2 regions of the Pelorhabdus rhamnosifermentans genome follow, and region 1 is predicted to be linked to the other one. Evidence: riboswitches for the same ligand, from Rfam matches in the RefSeq annotation. Region 1 holds a riboswitch; the other holds the start of a gene.
The links. Region 1 has a riboswitch for FMN ahead of ribB (3,4-dihydroxy-2-butanone-4-phosphate synthase). Riboswitches for the same ligand answer to the same signal wherever they lie in the genome.

Region 1 (9,392 bases):
TGTCCGTTCTTCTTCCTTATCCATCACGACGTCCCCTGTAAGCTGCTTTGCTTCTTCACCCGGAAGCTCTTCAACAGCCCGTAATTTCCGTTCAATTGTACGCGATTTTTTTGCTGCCATATCAATAGAATGTGAAGCTTCATCTAATTTCTTGCGTGTCTTATCTAATAAACCGCCAAATTTACCAAATTCACTTTTAACACTGCTAAGCAGCGCCCAGACTTCAGAACTCCGTTTTTCAATAGCCAGCGTTCTAAACCCAAGCTGCAAACTATTGAGCAGTGCAGCTAAGGTTGTCGGACCTGTCACAATAATTTTATGTTCGCGCATCAGCCACTCACTCAGTCCCGGCCTGCGCAGAACCTCGGCATACAAACCTTCGATAGGCAAAAATAGCAGGGCAAAATCCGTTGTATAAGGTACGGCAATATATTTTGTAGCAATCTCCCTTGCCTCAGCCTTAATCCGCGTTTCTAGTGCCCTAGAAGCTTCCTCCGCTTGAAGCCCGTCTACCTGATCCTGCGCATCAAGCAATCGCTGATAATCTTCTTGGGGGAATTTCGCATCAATGGGTAAGTACAGACAATCTTCTTTATCTTTTCCTGGCAACTTGATAGCAAACTCAACACGTTCTGAACTGCCTGGCCGCGTAGCCACATTTTTATCATATTGCTCAGGCGTCAATATCTGTTCCAATAAATTTTCCAATTGAAACTCGCCCCAAATACCACGCGTTTTTACATTCGTCAGTACTCGCTTTAAATCACCCACACCGGAAGCCAGCGTTTGCATCTCACCTAATCCTTTATGAACAAGTTCTAATCGCTCACTGACTAACTGAAAGCTCTCACCCAGACGCTTTTCTAAAGTGGCGTGAAGCTTCTCATCAACAGTTTGACGCATTTCTTCCAGTTTACCGCCATTTTCATCACGCAACATCTTTAACTGGCCTTCAATTGTCTCTCTCAAGCTTGTCAGACGCTGCTCATTACTTTGTAAGATGCGATGCAGTTGCTGTGAAAAAGCATCCAGTTGAATACTTTGCTGATTTGCATTTTCCGTTAAGCGGCTCATCAACGATTCCTGCAATTGATTGAGGCTTCCTGCCACTTCCTGCCGCAAGTCACGCGACCGCAGGGCATTTTCCTCACGATCATAGGTTCCTTCTTCTTTTAAAAGTTTTTCCAGACGATCTAATCCCTTCTCAAGCACCGTAAGCTGAATGAGAAGCTCATGAGGATTTTGACTTTTAAACCGAAAAAATAACACCATGACAAATAAAAGAACTATACAATTTAAGCCAATCAAGATCCCCGTTTCAACCATGATAACCTCCCGACTTTCTTGCTATAACATTCTGCGTGAACAAAAGCTTTCCCTGCCTCGGTGTAGCGCCCGAATATGTACAAAAAAGAGCGCCGCAGCGCTCAACTAACTTCAATCACTTTCGTTTCTGTGCAGGTAATCTTCTTCTCTCTCCCATCCATTTGAGTATGAAGCACGACAGGGCCACCCCATAATTCCACGATATATTTTAGTGTTTGGTGCGCATAATTCATTTCTAACTCACGACCATCAAAATCATGTTTCAAAACAAGTATTCCTTTTTCAACTGTTTGAGGCTCAATAACAGGTATCCCACTCATCCCCACTGAATTCACCAAATGATCCCGTACCTTTTGCCATCCTTCGTCATCAGAAATTTCACTAATTACCAACTCTTTCTCTTCCACTTCATAGGAAAACAGATGCAGTTCCTCGCAAAGCTCCCGCGTCAAATAACGCCGCAAAAAAGATTGATCCCGTTCTTCGGCCCGAATGGCCTTGAGCTTCTCCCTTCCCAGCATTTTATCCAGCGATTCAAACATTTTAAAGCCCACAAAATACGGATTAATGCTTCCTTGATAAGGACGAATCACGAGATGATGACGTTGTAAAAATTCCAAGTAAAGATTCTGTGGTAAATCAAGCTTTTTCAATATTTCATAGTGCCAATAACTGGCCCAACCCTCATTCATAATTTTTGTTTCAATTTGAGGAATAAAATAAAGTGTCTCTTCGCGTACAATGTGAATGAGGTCCTGCTCCCACTCAGTCAACCGCCCTTGCTCAGCCAGAAACCCTAATAAGTCATTTTTTAGCCGATCAGGTACAATCTGTTCTTTCTCTTGCGACTGTTCCAGTAAGTTCAGCGGCTTAGGCAGCTTAGTCCTGGGAATCTGGTATTTGAGAGCATGAGCTGCGTCTAAAATGCGATCGACTTTTTCCGAACCAATATGGGGATTCTGGATATAATCGCGTACCCGATTCGCATGAGCCTTAAACATTTCAATCGTCAATTCCGCCCGCGTATTTTGTTTGAACAGCCGATTGTTTTTAAAAAAGTCATTATGCCCATAAACATGAGCCATCGTCAAAATCTGTAATAACAAGGTATTGTCTTTCATTAAATAGGCAATACAAGGATCAGAATTAATCACCATTTCATAAGGAAGTCCCGTAAGATTATACTGATAGAAGGTCTTCTGCCGCTCGTAAGCTTTACCAAAACTCCAGTGAGGATAATGTGATGGCATACCAACATAAGCTTCATAACACAACATATCTTCGTAACTGCAAATTTCAAAATGCTGCTCATAACAATTAAGACCGATAGTATAAACTAACTGTTCAATTTTTTCATTCCAGGAGACAAGATCTTTTAGTGTATAATCAGTCATGATCATTCCCTCCTGTCTGATCCTTTTCCAGTATCTTTTTAAAAGCGGGCCAAATATCTTCTTTTCGGACCATCGAAGCCATCACAAAATTGTCAGCCTTGACACTCTTCTCAAACTCACCCCGAATCGAACTTCCCCACTGCGGCGTGCCCACATGTCCGTAGCCAAAGAGATTGCAAATCCGACAAAGTTCCTGAGCCAAATCAACTGCCTTCGCATTGTCTTCCGACCAATTATCCCCATCAGAGCAATGAAAAGCATAAATATTCCAGATCGTTGGATTGTATCGTTGTTCAATAATTTCCAATGCTTTAGCATACCCGCTGCTAATAAAAGTACCGCCCGATTCCCCTTTATGAAAAAACTCCTGTTCAGTCACTTCTTTCGCTTCCGTCGTATGTGCAATGAACACCACTTCGACTTGTTCATATTTATAGCACACAAACTGATAAAGCAGAAAATAAAAACTTCTTGCCAAATATTTTCTCGTCTGATCCATGGAACCAGAAGTATCCATAATGCAAATCACTACAGCATTGGAATGAAAATCAACATCTTCTTTGACTCGAAAATACTTGAGATCATCTTCGCGAAATGGAATGCGTTCAGGGGAAAGCTCCAATTCCTGGTTCTGACAAGATTCCTCATCTCGCGCAGCCGTCTGTTGCCGTTTTAATTTCTCAATGACCGTACGTTTTTTAGCCAAGCGGGGTGGAATGCCTTTCTTCTGAAATCCCGAACGTTTATGCTTGTGCTTTGTTTCAATTTGTGAAAATTTTTTTCGATCCATATCAGGCAGATTTAAATCTTCAAATAAATATTCTACAAGTTCATCCAAGGTAATTTCCGTTTCAAAAATATCTTCACCTGCTTCACTGCCTGCTTGCCCCGAACCGCCCTTGCTCGGATCGGCTTCGTCTGTCTGACCAACAACCTGCCCGCGCTCTTCGCCACCGTTTCCAGCGCCTGTACCGGGAGTATTTTTACCATAAATAAATTGGTACTCTTTGATTCCCTTGACTGGAATCTTAATTTTTTTATTGCCACTCTGACCGATAATGCTTTCTTCCGCTACAATACTGCCGATGTTTTTTTTAATCGCATCTTCTACTAACTGCCGATGCCTTTTCCGATCCCATTGCGAACGATCCGAACTAGCCTTGCCACCGCCTTTAAAAATCGCCATGTCATTTCCCTCCTACCGATCAGACGGCTATTTTAAAAGTCTAGTCTTTCCAAAGATTATTTGCCGCGTATTTCAAAATGACATTGCAACAATGATCACAATAACCGCTCCGCTTCATTTCTTCCACCATCGCATCATATTTACCATCTTGCTCACGGTCTCTCACCTTGGCTTTCGTCACAACCCGTGATAATTCTTTCACCGAAGCAGTAAGTTTCTTTTCAATCGCTTCTTTTAAAGGTTCATAGCTCTTGTACTCAATCTTGCCGCCACTGCGCAGCAAAGAAAACATATACGAAGTCACATCTTGCCTAAACCCCGTAGCAGCTGAACCAGTAATGCCAATCTGCTCTTCAATGGATTGCAAGAACTTAATATCTGGTTCCAGTTCCTCGCCTGTATGAGCATCTTTTAATTTTGACGAATTAGCAAAAGCCTCAGCGTGATCCAAATAATTATTAAACAAACTTTCAGCTTGCTCCTGATAGCCATGAATAAAGGCTCTTGTTACTTCTTTTTCCAATAGCTTATGGTACTCTTTTTTAATAGTATCTTGCAAAAAGCCCAAATAACGTTTCTTATCATCTTCGCCAATCGCCATTTCCTTCACGGCTTTAACTAGCGTATCCATAATCGCAATCGGATTAATGCAAGCCGATTCCGCCTCGGAAAGAGCGGTGTCAATAGCCTTCATGATAAAACGGGTGGAGATACCTGTCATGCCTTCTCGTTGTGCTTCATCATGCAATTCAAAAATATCGACTTTTTTTGTCGACCCCTTTTCCACGATTTCTTCGCCATTATAGATTTTCAATTTCGTCAAAGGATCAACTTTCGCCGACGGAGCCAGACGGGTTAAAATAGCAAACATCGAAGCTACCTCAATCGTATGAGGAGCAATATGAGCGGCAAAAGAACTATTGTTCAGCATTTTATGATAAATCTTCACTTCTTCATCTAACTCCAGACAATAAGGAACTTCTACTTTCACAATACGGTCGAGAATGGCTTCATTCGTATGATCCGACTTAAATTTATTCCATTCCGCTTCATTGGAATGAGCCAAAATAATGCCGTCAAAATAGATCATGGATCCCTTGCCTGGTGAAGGAATGGATTTTTCTTGCGTCGCCGTGATCATAGTATGCAAATATTCCACGTCATTTTTAAAAACTTCAATAAACTCTACAATTCCTCTATTCCCTACATTAAATGCGCCATTTAACGATAGCACCCGGGGATCATCTTCTGAATACAAATCCATTTTAGAGATATCGACAGATCCGGAAAGTACAGACGTATCCTGATTATTTGGATCAACGGGCGGTACCACTCCTACTCCCTTACGGGAACGAATAGAAAACTCTGATACCGTCACTGGATAACGTTCATATTCCCCGTGATAGTCATTTTTCAAACGATAACGGCAAATGGGGCACAAATCGCCTTCAATTTTTATTCCCAACAATTCCTCAAATTGTGGTCGAAGATGTTTAGGAATTAAATGCAGCGGTTCTTCCCGCATAGGACAATCTTGAATGGTATATATAGGCGGACTTATTTCTAACGCTTTCTTCAAGGCTTCCATCAAGGAAGACTTACCAGCACCCACGGGGCCCACCAAATAAAGAACTTGGCGAGATTCTTCCCCTTTCATTGCTGATGAATGAAAATACCGCATAATTTTCATAATGCTTTTATCAATACCAAAAAATTGGTCCCCAAAAAATCGATATTTACGTAAAGTATCATTACCATAAACTCTTTTCAAACGAGGATCTTCTTCCGTTTTGACGATATCGACTCCGGCAGACATCAGAAGTTCATACATACGTTGATGAGACAGCATGACGACTTTTGGATTTTCTTTCACAATGGCCAAGTAATCAAGCAGCGTTCCGGAAAATTGCTGATGCTTTCTTTCCTCCCTGTCTTGTTTGATCAGGTTTACAAAATCTAAATTTGCCATACTTTCTCCTCCTTTAGTATACTATTAAAGTCCCGTTTTTTCCTTAAATCCAGTAATAATAATGATTCTTTCTCTCCAAAAGTCGGAAAATTAAACAATTTTGTACATGCTTTGTATACACATGTCCTTTATATAAAGATATTTGTTTTCATAACTATATCAAATCCGAAGATATAAGTCTATACTTTTTTAAAAAAAAAGGCATAAAAATCATTTATAATTCTATACGAATATCAAATTAGCTACTATATTTCAGGATGGACTTATATAATTTTAGGAACTGATAAATCAGGGTCTAGTAACCAGTATATGTATGTGCGAGACGATCAACGACAAAACAATAGAAAAAGCTTGCTCAAAACAAAGTTTTAAGCAAGCTTTTTCTATTAGCTAATTTCCTCATTATCTTCCCATGCTTTTTCGATAAGCAATAATATCATTAACCGTCACTACAACCATATGATGTTTCTCAGCAAAGGTAATAATTTCCGGCAATCGTGCCATCGTACCATCACAATTAGTCAATTCACACAATACACCATAAGGTTTGAGTCCGGCAAGTCGCATTAAATCTACATTGGCCTCCGTATGTCCCTGGCGTTCCAACACACCGCCTTGCTTAGCCCTTAATGGAAAAACATGACCAGGATGCCGAAGCGCTTCCGGTCGGGCAGGATCAGCAATAGCTGCTTTTACTGTCGCAACCCTGTCAGCAGCAGAAACACCGGTAGTGACTCCGCTCGCCGCTTCAATGGATATAGTAAAAGGCGTTTGAAAACTACTTGTATTGACATCTACCATCATCGGCAAATCTAAAGCCAGCGCTCGTTCAGGCGGCAAACATAAACAAACAATACCGCTTCCCTCACGAATAAGCATAGCCATTTGCTCATTTGTCAAAGACTCTGCTGCAAAGAACATATCGCCTTCGTTTTCCCGGTTTTCATCATCCGTTACTAAAATTCCCTGACCGTTCCGTAAAGCTTGGAGAGCGTTTTCCACCCTAAGAGCAGAATGACCAAATCGAGTTAATAAAGTTTGATTCATAGTAAAATTCCTCCTAAAAATTAGTTGGACTTACCAGAATCAGGGCAAAGAAATAGACAGTTCGCTATTCAATTCAGAAATCAAAACCAATTGGCAGACTGCCTTATCCTCTTCAGTCCGGACTATACCGTCGGCACTGGCCTTTCACCAGTTCTGCTAACTCTCCAAAATGAAGAGCGCTCGCGGGCTCCCCAGTAACACTGGGATACCGCCGATGGGGACTTTCACCCCGCCCTGAGAATAAGTCACTAACGTAAGTGTATACGTTGGTATTCAAGTTGTCAACAATACCTGAAATCACAACCCCCATCTCCTGTCATTAACTAGCGATGGGGGTTATGATTTAGATTACGCCACTACGACAGGGAATGCGGCAATATAATCCAAACTAATTGCCACTTCTGTTGTGAGATTAGCAATAGTCAGTGGAAAATTCGGTGGAGGTGTAGCTCCCGTAACATTCACTACTCCTTTTGATTTTTTAACTCTATAGTATTATATTCTTATGTTAAGTTAACATGATAAAAAAGTAAGATTTAAACAAAAAAATTCCCTACCCCGGCTTAAACCGAGATCGGGAATTTATACTTGTAATTTAATCCTTATTATCTATATCAGAATGTCGACAAAGTTCTTGATAATTATAAGGATTAATAAAAGCCCACCCTATTAAAGATCCAAATAAGATTGCTAATACTAACGCCCCTATCATTTCATACGCCACCTTCTACTGATTTGTCCATAATTATAAAAAAGCAAAAAACTCATGCCACTTTCGTGACACAAGTTCAACATTGAACTTCATATATAATTATTTTAATAAAGTATACACCCATTTTATAAGAAAAACAACTTTTCTCCTTAAAATTTATGTTGAAGCCTACAATAACAGAATTATTATTCCCAATTTTTACAAACGTCGCTCCATTTTAGGCCCTGCGCATATTGATATAACTCATCACAACTTAATTCTATGGCAGAATTGCTGCTGCCACAGGCAGGAAAGACCGTTTCGAACCTTTTTAATGAAACATCTACATAAACGCTGACTGCTTCATTTTTAATACCAAAAGGGCAAACTCCCCCTACGGCATGACCTGTTAGATCAAGAACCTCCTCGGGTGATAACATTTTCGCCTTAATTCCAAACTCTGACTTAAACTTGCGGTTGTCCACTTTTGCATCACCCGCAGTCACAACTAAGATACAGCCTTTCTCGCTTTTAAAAGAAAGTGTCTTTGCAATCCGTGCCGGAATAACATTCAGCGCATGCGCTGCAAGCTCAACAGTTGCACTCGATTCATCAAATTCTAAAATATCCTTTTCCCTGCCATATTGTTTAAAATAATCTTTGACCGCTTCTATTGCCATTTTTCTATTCCCCTTGCATGTTTTATTACATCAATAATATCCAAATTGATGTCACTGTAATCAAAACTGTTATTATCTTTATTTCTCATAAAAGATAAAATTCCTGCCAACTCGTAAAAATCCACTTGCATTTTATGTCATTAAAGCATATATAATTATCTTATATCAGGTAAATTTTTCGAAAGAGGAGGGATTGTCCTGCCATGAAATTATTTAATGGTTAGGGTTATCATTAGCTTTTAGACTTAAACTATTCAGATAAAAAAATATTAAGGCATTCTACAAATGCCTCAGTAAGCGAAAATGAAAGGAAACTATGATGAATTTATTTGAGAAAGTAAACCAGCTAGGAGATTTTCACGGAATAGATTTTATTGGCGTAGCCGGAATTGAAAGTTACAAGAAAGAGATCAGTAGCATTGGCGGATACATAGCGAACGACTACCCACGAGCATTATCAATCGGAATTGCATTGCCTGTCAGTATCATTCGTTTATTAGAAAACAGCGACATCTATGAAAATATACTTGAATATAAAACACATGCCTATGATGTGATTAATGATCGGCTCGATCAATTTTCTTCTATAATAAGTTCTGTTATTCAAAAAAATGGTCATCATGTAATGCCGCTCCCTGCAGCAGAACGTATCGACAATACTAGAGTCTGTGCTTCTGTTTCGCATAAGTTAATTGCGCGTTTAGCGGGTTTTGGCTGGATCGGAAAAAACTGCCTTTTGATTAATCCGGCTTACGGTCCGGCTGTACGATGGACAACCGTACTCACTGATGCTCCTTTTAAAGAAAACAAGACCCTCATGGATAACCGTTGCGGCTCATGTACCCAGTGCACCAATTCCTGCCCAGCAAAAGCCATTCGAGGAAGATTATTCTCCGAAGAAGAGTCTCGTGATCAAAGGCTAGACGTAAATAAATGTGAAAAATATTTTGAAAAGCTTAAAATATCAAATAAGCTCCAGGTATGTGGCATGTGCATTTCTGCTTGCCCGCACCTAAAAAAGCAGGAAATTGATTAATCTCAAGCAAAAAATTGTCAACAAAAAAAATAAAAGCCGTCTCACCATGACGGCCCACTATGT
Region 2 (9,392 bases), on a different contig from region 1:
CGGATCCGCATCAGGCAAGGCTTGTAAAATAAATCCACCGGCAGCGCTTACGGAAAGATCCGGTTCAACAAGTACGCCCAATCCGACACTCGATGGAGTTTGCTCCGACGTATATAAATATTGCGTAATGTCTTCAGCAATTTCGCCCGAAACAAGCGCTGAGCTGCCAGTAAAGGGCTGTTTCAGCTTGGTGAAACGCGTCACAAATACATTGCCTTGTCCTACAGCCTTGCTTACATCAAGCTTGCCAGCTGCATTAAGCGGTAAATCAAGATGCGGTTCACCTACCATACCACGCACGGTTCCCTGTGCAGTCGTATCAGCAATAATTTCACCTAGCGGCCCATCGCCAACAATCCGAACCGTTAATAATTCTGCTGTTTTTAAATTTGCCGCTAACAACAACGCCGCCGTCATTGTCCGTCCTAATGCGGCACTTGCAACAGGATAGCAGTCATGGCGCCGCCTAGCTTCCTCAACAAGTTTCGTAGTCACAGCCGCATAAATGCGGATACCGTTGCCTGCTGTGGCAGTAATGAGATGGTCAGACGGGTCAGCCATAGATTTCCTCCTTAAGAACTTCGCCATTGTCAATCGCAATGAGCTGAATTTTGTGATCAACTAAGAAAGCCATGGTTCCCCTGTTATCTGGACGCTTAGACATGGCAGGCGACCCAGGATTTAAGAGAATTACACCTTCCGTCTTTTTCAGCACAGGCACATGCGTATGACCGCTAATAAATAAATTGGCATGATAGCGTTTGGCGAGCTTCACCTTTTCCTCATCAGACAATGTATGACCATGCTGAACAACAATCTGAAAGTCTCCCTGCTGCAAAAAAATCAGCGGCGCATAAAGAGGCCAGTCTAGCACCATACTATCTACCTCTGCATCACAATTCCCTTGTACAGCATAAAAAGGCACTGGAAGCTTATTCAACGCGGCACTTAATACTTTGGGCTGATACTCAGCAGGAATGTCATTCCGCGGCCCATGATAAAGCACATCACCAGCATGAATAATACTATCAATATTTTTCATATGCTCTCGATACATGATTTCCCACGTCTGAGCACAGCCGTGCGTATCACTGACAACGGCTATTTTCATAAAAATCACCCTTTATTTCCCTGGTAATATTTGTATTTTTAATCTATGTTTTTCAATAGATTAGCCATCTCAATAGCTGACATTGCAGCGTCAAATCCTTTATTTCCTGCTTTTGTGCCACCGCGTTCAATAGCCTGTTCAATGTTTTCTGTTGTCAGCACACCAAAAATCGTCGGTACGCCTGTTTCAAGACCCACATGAGCGATGCCTTTGGAAACTTCACTGCAAACATAATCATAATGCGAAGTGCTGCCACGAATGACTGTTCCTAAACAAATAACGGCATCATACTTTCCGCTTTTTGCTAATTTCTGTGCAATAATAGGAATTTCAAAAGCACCGGGTACCCAAATAGTATCAATATCTTCTTCTGCCGCGTCGTGCCGAAGCAATCCATCCATCGCTCCAGTTAACAGCTTTCCTGTAATAAACTCATTGAACCGTGCAACAATGACGGCAAAACGCAATCCTTTGGCAGTTAATTTTCCCTCATAAACATGTGACATTTTATTTTACCTCCTCATATTGTTTCAGTAAATGGCCGAGTTTGGCTTTTTTCACCGATAAATACCGATTATTAAATTTGTTTGCCCGAATTTCCAGTGGTACGCGTTGACTGATTTTGAGTCCATAGCCTTCCAGTCCCGCCCGTTTCCGCGGATTATTTGTTAATAGACGAATGCTTGTTAATCCAAGGTCAGCCAAAATTTGGGCTCCAATGCCATATTCGCGAAGATCCGCGGCAAAACCAAGTAATTCATTGGCTTCGACTGTGTCTTTTCCGCCATCTTGCAAAGCATAGGCACGAATTTTATTTGCTAAACCAATGCCACGACCTTCTTGACGCATATACAGTACAACGCCCTCTCCTTCAGCTTCAATGCGCTTCATAGCCGTAATAAGCTGATCACCACAATCGCAGCGCAGCGATCCAAATACATCGCCTGTGAGACATTCAGAGTGGACACGGACAAGTACATCCTTCTTGCCTGCTACATCCCCTTTAACGAGTGCAACATGACACAAATTATCCAAATCGTTTTCATAAGCCACTAAATGGAACTGACCATATTTTGTTGGCATATTCGCTTCCGCCGCCTTGTGAATGACCCGCTCATGACTCTTGCGATATTTGATAAGATCAGCCACAGTAATGAGTTTTAAATTGTGCTGCTTCACGAATTCCTTCAGTTCCGGAACGCGTGCCATGGAACCATTACTGCTCATAATTTCGCAAATAACTCCCGCAGGATAGAGTCCTGCCAGTCGGGCTAAATCAACAGCAGCCTCTGTATGCCCGGTTCGACGTAAAACGCCACCTTCACGATAACGCAGCGGAAAAACATGACCGGGCCGACGTAAATCTGTTGGTTTAGTCTCCGTCTTGAGAACAGCTTGAATCGTATCACAACGCTCAAAAGCCGAGATTCCTGTCGTTGTCGTCTTAGCATCAATAGAAACAGTAAAAGCTGTTTCATGATTGTCTGTATTATTTTCTACCATCGGGCAAATGCCCAGTTCATCCAGACGACTGCCAACAACAGGCATGCAAATTAATCCCTTACCATAAGTTGCCATGAAATTTATCGCTTCTGGCGTTGCTTTTTCAGCAGCCATGAGCAAATCACCCTCATTTTCACGATCCTCATCATCCACAACAACAACCATCTTGCCTTGTTTAATATCTTCAATGGCTTCTTCAATTGTACTAAACATAGCTAAACCTCCTAGTATTTTATTATAAAAAACCATGTTCACCTAAAAATCCGGCTGAAATGCCAGAAGGAGAAACAGGCTGACCTTCCTGATTCGCTGAACAATGCAGCAGTTTTTCTATATAGCGTCCCAAGATATCTGTTTCTAAATTCACGAAACTTCCCCGCTTTTTTTCAGCAAGAGCTGTGACAGCATAAGTATGAGGAATCAAGGAAACACAAAAGGCTTTTTCTGTACAAGAAACAACAGTCAAACTAATTCCATCAATGGCTATAGAGCCTTTTCTCACAATATATTTCATGACATCAGGCGTGCTTTCAATGGTCAGCAGCACTGCAATATCGTCTTTTGAAATTCCCGTAATCTTGCCAATACCATCAACATGGCCACTGACAATATGACCACCTAATCTGTCACCGATGCGCAACGTCCGCTCTAAATTTACGGCGGCACCTGTCTGTAATTCTTTGAGTCCCGTCTGCTTGACTGTTTCTGGCATGACATCGGCAACAAAAAAGCTATCACCCTGATCTACTACAGTCAGACAAGCGCCGTTTACAGCAATACTGTCACCGATTTTGACATCATCAAGTATCTTTTTTGCTTCGACTGTCAAGCGTACCGAGCGAGCTGTAGCTGTTATTTTTTTTATTCTACCACATTCTTCCACAAGTCCGGTAAACATCACGCGCCTCCCTGCTTTTTATGTAACCGCTCACCATGAGATCACTACCAAACTGAGTTATACTGACTTCTTCCAATTCATAGGCAGCAGCGATGTCCGCTACTCCCGGGCCAGCAACAGGCGAAGGTGCATTTGTTCCGCCGAAAATTTTCGGAGCAATAAACCATTCCACTTTATCCACAAGGTTTTCGGCCAAAACAGAGCTATTCACGCCAGCGCCTCCCTCAACCAAGATACTTGTCAAGGGCCGCTTGGCCAGCTCAAAAAATAACGGACGCAAATCAATGCCGCCGACTCCAGACGAAACAAGCATGACTTCGACACCACATTCCTTAAGAGCCTCAATTCTTTCTTGCGGTGCCGCCTCAGTTACAGCAATAATGGTTGGCGCCTGTTTATTCACGACGACTTGGCTTGTCAGTGGCGTACGTGCTAAACTATCCACAATGATTCGTGTAGGCTGGCACCCTTCTCGATCAGGTAAGCGCGTCGTAAGCAGCGGATCATCGGCAAGCACCGTTCCAATACCAACTAAAATGCCGTCATATTGATTGCGCAACAGATGGACACGCTGCCGGGCTTCATCTCCTGTAATCCATTTTGATTTTTTCGTTGCTGTAGCAATTTTTCCATCTAGTGTCATGGCTGCCTTTAATAATACAAAAGGCATATGAGATGTAACCCATTTCACAAATGCTTCATTAAGACGCACAGCCTCAAGGCAGCAAACACCATCAATTACTTCGATTCCCTGCTCACGAAGACGGCGCAGGCCTTGACCTGCTACAAGGGGATTGGGATCAGTAATGGCAACAACAACTTTCGCAATCCCAGCTGAAATAATGGCTTCTGTGCAAGGACCCGTACGCCCTGAATGACAACAAGGCTCAAGTGTTACATAAAGCGTTGCTCCCTTGGCCTCGTCGCCAGCCTCACGGAGAGCATGAATCTCAGCATGCGGCGTTCCAGCCATATGATGGTAACCTTGTCCAATCACTTGATCCTCTTTAACAATGACCGCCCCAACAAGCGGATTGGGTGTTGTACAACCTGCAGCCAATCGTGCTAATTGAAGAGCCTGCTTCATATAGTGCTCATGAATTTTGATTTGATTTTGCATAAAATCACCACCACTCTTCTAAAACATTACGCAAAATGCGCATATAAAAAGCTGTTTTCAAGCCTTGTAAGAAAATCTTACAATGGGGCTTAAAAACAGCTCAAATAACAAGCAATACTTGTGCGCCTTTTTTCATCCAGACTTTACTGTCGGCTCCGGAACTACACCGGATCAACCATTACGGCTCGCGGGCTTTACCGCCGGTCAGGAATTGAAAGAACTTCTTTCTCACCTGGCCCCAAAGGCTATATTATTATATTTTATCGAGGTCATATCCTCAACTTACATATAGTTTACCACAACCAATCAGCCTTAGCAACCCTTAAGAAGCTGAACAGTCTCCTTCATGTCCTGAGCAGAATAAATAGCAGATCCTGCCACAAGAATAGTTGCACCTGCTTGAATAGCTTCCACCGCATTTTGAGTCGTAATACCACCATCTACTTCAATATTCGTACTAAGCTTTTGTTCATTAAGCATAGCTCGCAAGCGCTTAATTTTATGTAAAGTAGAGGGAATAAAAGATTGACCACCGAAACCTGGATTGACAGTCATAATAAGAATCATATCAATATCCTCTAGGACTTCCTCAATTAAGGTCAGAGGTGTAGCCGGATTCAAAGAAACCCCCGCTTTCATACCCAAACCATGAATTTCCTGTAAGGCTTTGTGCAAATGATGCGTTGTTTCGGCGTGAACCGTAAGAATATCGGCACCTGCCTTGGCAAAAGGCGTAATAAACTCCTCGGGATTGGTAATCATGAGGTGCACATCAAAGGGTAACTTTGTTACTTTACGGATGGCAGCAACAACAGGTGGACCAAAGGTGAGATTAGGCACAAAATGACCATCCATCACATCAATATGGATAAGATCGGCACCCGCCTCTTCGACTCGTTTTATTTCGTCAGCCAGGCAAGAAAAATCGGCTGATAAAATGGATGGAGCAATTTTAATTGTATTCATGATCTATACCCCTTTTTATTTGCTTGTATCTCATGAAGAATGGCTAAGTAATTTTCATAACGGCTTGAACAAATTTCATCTTGTAATACAGCTTTCTTCACCCCGCACTGAGGCTCACGGTCATGCAGGCAGGAACTAAATTTACAAGGAGCTTGAAGCTCATGGAATTCAGGAAAGCAATCTCGCACTTCTTGTTCTGCCATATCAATAAACTCCGTAAAAGAAAAACCCGGTGTATCAACAACAAAGCCATTCCCGATCAAGGATAAAAGTTCGGCATGACGGGTTGTATGCTTGCCGCGGCCAATTTTTTCACTTAAATCGCCTGTTTTAAGTAACAGCCCTGGTTCAATTGCATTTAATAGAGTTGATTTACCCACACCACTCGGTCCGGCAAACACGGAAATATGATCATGAAGTAACCGACGCAAGTCCTCAATACCCTCATGCTGTTTGGCAGCAACAATGAGCACAGGATAACCGATAGCGCGATACATATCGGCTACTTGTTCAATTTCCTGCCGATTCGCAAGATCAACCTTGTTAAAACACAGCACAGAATGAAGCTGAGAAGCCTCAGCAAGAACAAGAAAGCGATCCACAATTTGCAAACTAAAATCAGGATGACGACAGGCAAAGGTAAGAACCACTTGATCGACATTGGCCACCATGGGACGCTTTAACATGCTCACACGTGGCAAAATGGCTTCAATCGATCCTTTTTGTCCGCTGCTTACGGTGTACTCCACTTGGTCACCAACAAGCAAGGTAAACCTTGCTTGTTTTAACCGTCCTCTCACTGTGCAAAGAACAATTTTGGATTCCTTGTCTGTTTGTACAGCGTAATAGCTATTGTATGCCTTTACGACGATTCCTTTTAACAGCATAGCCGAATTCCTGCCAATTCCCATCACTCCTATAATGTTTGCTCTTGCAAAAGCCCGCCGTTAATATAGATTTGGACACGCACAGAGCCACTGCCTTCCACTTGCTTTTCAATCTTATCGCCTGGCTTATGTACGTTCTCATAAACAACACGGCGACCATTAGAATCAGTTACAACAATTTGGACTGCTTGACGAACAGGCCCATCTGGCACAGTAATGGAGACAGTCGCCCGTTTGGCAGAACTGCCTGCTTTAGCCACAGTAAAGTCAACTGCTCCACCTTCAACAAGTTCCGAATTGGGTGCTGGACGTTGGTCAATAATGGTGCCTGGAGGATATTTATCGCTAGCGACCTCAGTCACATTCCCTACTTTCAATTTCAAATTATCTAATTGTGCCGAAACAGCACTCAAAACTGTTCCCCTAAAATCGGGTAACATCTGCTTCTTCACTGCCGCCTTATTTACCACAATATCCACTGCCGTCCCCTTGCTTACTTGAGCAGGTGGACGAGGATACTGACTTAAAACAGAATCAGGCGGTGCATCACTAGACGATTGCTCGTCAACCTTGCCTAATACAAGACCGGCATTTTTTAGCGCAATTTCGGCATCGCGGCGGCTTAATCCCCGTAAATCAGGCACAGATGTCACTTCACCCCCACGGCTGACAATCAAATTAATTGTCCGTTGTTCCTTTACAACACTACCTGCTTCAGGGGTTTGCGAAATAACCTGTCCAGCAGCCACTTTATCATTAAATACTTCCGAGACGGAAACTCTGAGATTATGGCTTGTCAAAATATTTTTGGCCTGCTCCACGGATTTTCCTGTTACGTCAGGCACAGCCACTTCAGCTCCACTCCAAAATTTACCAAATGCTAAAAAGGCACCACCAGCAAATCCTAGTAATAAAAAGAATACAATTGCAATGGCCCAGGCTTTTTTCCGACGCTTATTGGCAAGTTCCATTGCGTTCGGTTGCAACGCTGTTGTTCGGTCATGTCCACTGTCACGTAAGGCTTCATTCATACCTGTTAAGAGCTGTGTCGGATATTCTTCACGAGAAATACGCCGCGTGCTGTCATCACGCAAATAACCTTGTGCCAAATGGAGATCATTAATCATTTCACTAATATTAGAGAATCTGTCTTCAGGCTGTTTCGCCATCGCTTTTAAAACAATCGCCTCGACTAACGGCGGAATTTCTGAATTAATCTGGCAAGGAGGAACAGGTTCCTCTTGAATATGTTTAATAGCAATACTAATGGGTGAATCGCCTTCAAAAGGCACCTTTCCTGTCAGCATTTCATAGAGAACAACACCCAACGAATAAATATCTGATTGCGCACTAACAGGAGCTCCCTTGGCCTGCTCTGGGGAGAAATAATGTACAGAACCAATAATCGTACCCGTATGAACCATCGTAGCCGACGTAACAGCACGAGCAATACCAAAGTCCGTTACCTTAATACGTCCCGATGTTGTTACCATAATATTATGCGGTTTAATATCACAGTGAACTAAGTGATTTTGATGGGCATGTTCGAGGGCCTGCGCAATTTCATCGGCAATATGGACGGCATTTTCAACAGACAAAACACCATCACGATCAATTTTATCTTTCAGTGTCTCACCTGATATGTATTCCATGACAATGTAATAAATTTCTTCATCTATCCCAACATCATAAACATTTACAATGTTTGGATGAGATAATTTTGCTGCTGCTTGGGCCTCCCGGCGAAATCTTGTTACAAATTCCTCATTGGTCGTGAACTGCGAACGAAGTATTTTTACAGCCACAAAGCGATCTAATAACTCATCATGAGCCCGATACACTTCAGCCATTCCACCACCACCTACTAATTCCAGCAAGGTGTAACGGTGATCAAGAGTACGGTTTATCAGCAAAATCATTCACCTCCTTAATGTAGTACTGCTGAAAAAACTTGCCTAGCTATTGGGGCCGCGATTGTGCCGCCAAAACCACCATTTTCAACAATTACGGCAACTGCAACAACCGGATGTTCTGCAGGTGCAAAACCAATAAACCAAGCATGATCCTCACCATGAGGATTTTCAGCTGTTCCTGTTTTACCAGCCACAGAAATGCCTGATATGCCAGCGCCACGGCCAGTTCCCTGGTCAACGTCAGAAACCATCATCTGCTTGACAAGGAAAGCAATTTCAGGTGTTGTCGCAGTCAGCCACTCATGCGGCGAATACTGTTTGACGATACTCCCCTGTGCATCAACAATTTTATTCATCAAATAAGGTTCCATCATTTTACCCTGATTGGCAATAGCGGCAGCAAGCATAGCCATGCGAAGCGGTGTTACAAGCAAACTAGCCTGACCGATACCACTTTGCGCTAAATCACCGTCACTTAACTGCGGAAAATCAGGAAGGCGAGACATAGATTCCGAAATAGAAGGATCTAAGGATTTTTGAAAGCCAAAACGGTCATAGGCTTTGGCCAGTCGTGCACGGCCTAACTCTAAAGCAATTTTGCCAAAAACAACGTTGGATGATACAGCAAAAGCTTGTTGTAATGTAAGATTTCCATAAGCTTTATCATTAATTTCATGAAGTACATAATCAGGCGGAATCTTTAGCATACCCTTTGATTGATAGGTTTTGTTGATCGTGGCGACATTTTCAAATAGAGCCGCTTCGGCTGTTAATACCTTCATCGTCGAACCCGGTGGATAAAGTCCCTGTACAGCACGATTCAGCAAGAGACCCTCTGTCGAAGTAGAAATGGATTGCCATTCTTCTTCAATGTGGTTTGGATCAAAGGCAGGTTTCGTGACAAGCGCCAGGATTTGGCCTGTTTTCGGTGAAATAGCAACAACAGCCCCTTTATGGTTCCCCAGCGCACGATAGGCCACTTCTTGTACATTGG

Region 2: it holds a riboswitch for FMN, as region 1 does, so the genes downstream of both, ribD (bifunctional diaminohydroxyphosphoribosylaminopyrimidine deaminase/5-amino-6-(5-phosphoribosylamino)uracil reductase RibD) here and ribB (3,4-dihydroxy-2-butanone-4-phosphate synthase) in region 1, are expected to answer to the same signal.

Annotation. Positions count from the first base shown of each region.
Region 1 covers NZ_JAHGVE010000033.1:23,604-32,995, reverse strand. Annotated here, with positions in the region: gene Ga0466249_RS23155 (DNA recombination protein RmuC) at 1-1,326, opposite strand, end outside; gene Ga0466249_RS23150 (SpoVR family protein) at 1,428-2,720, opposite strand; gene yhbH (sporulation protein YhbH) at 2,713-3,906, opposite strand; gene Ga0466249_RS23140 (PrkA family serine protein kinase) at 3,947-5,875, opposite strand; gene ribB (3,4-dihydroxy-2-butanone-4-phosphate synthase) at 6,278-6,922, opposite strand; FMN riboswitch at 7,024-7,168, opposite strand; gene Ga0466249_RS23130 (YbaK/EbsC family protein) at 7,820-8,293, opposite strand; gene Ga0466249_RS23125 (4Fe-4S double cluster binding domain-containing protein) at 8,610-9,329, shown strand; gene Ga0466249_RS23120 (aspartyl-phosphate phosphatase Spo0E family protein) at 9,387-9,392, opposite strand, start outside.
Region 2 covers NZ_JAHGVE010000004.1:100,338-109,729, reverse strand. Annotated here, with positions in the region: gene hslO (Hsp33 family molecular chaperone HslO) at 1-561, opposite strand, end outside; gene yfcE (phosphodiesterase) at 554-1,111, opposite strand; gene ribH (6,7-dimethyl-8-ribityllumazine synthase) at 1,150-1,617, opposite strand; gene Ga0466249_RS06600 (bifunctional 3,4-dihydroxy-2-butanone-4-phosphate synthase/GTP cyclohydrolase II) at 1,619-2,827, opposite strand; gene Ga0466249_RS06595 (riboflavin synthase) at 2,850-3,512, opposite strand; gene ribD (bifunctional diaminohydroxyphosphoribosylaminopyrimidine deaminase/5-amino-6-(5-phosphoribosylamino)uracil reductase RibD) at 3,481-4,632, opposite strand; FMN riboswitch at 4,753-4,882, opposite strand; gene rpe (ribulose-phosphate 3-epimerase) at 4,945-5,598, opposite strand; gene rsgA (ribosome small subunit-dependent GTPase A) at 5,595-6,509, opposite strand; gene pknB (Stk1 family PASTA domain-containing Ser/Thr kinase) at 6,515-8,398, opposite strand; gene Ga0466249_RS06570 (peptidoglycan D,D-transpeptidase FtsI family protein) at 8,413-9,392, opposite strand, start outside.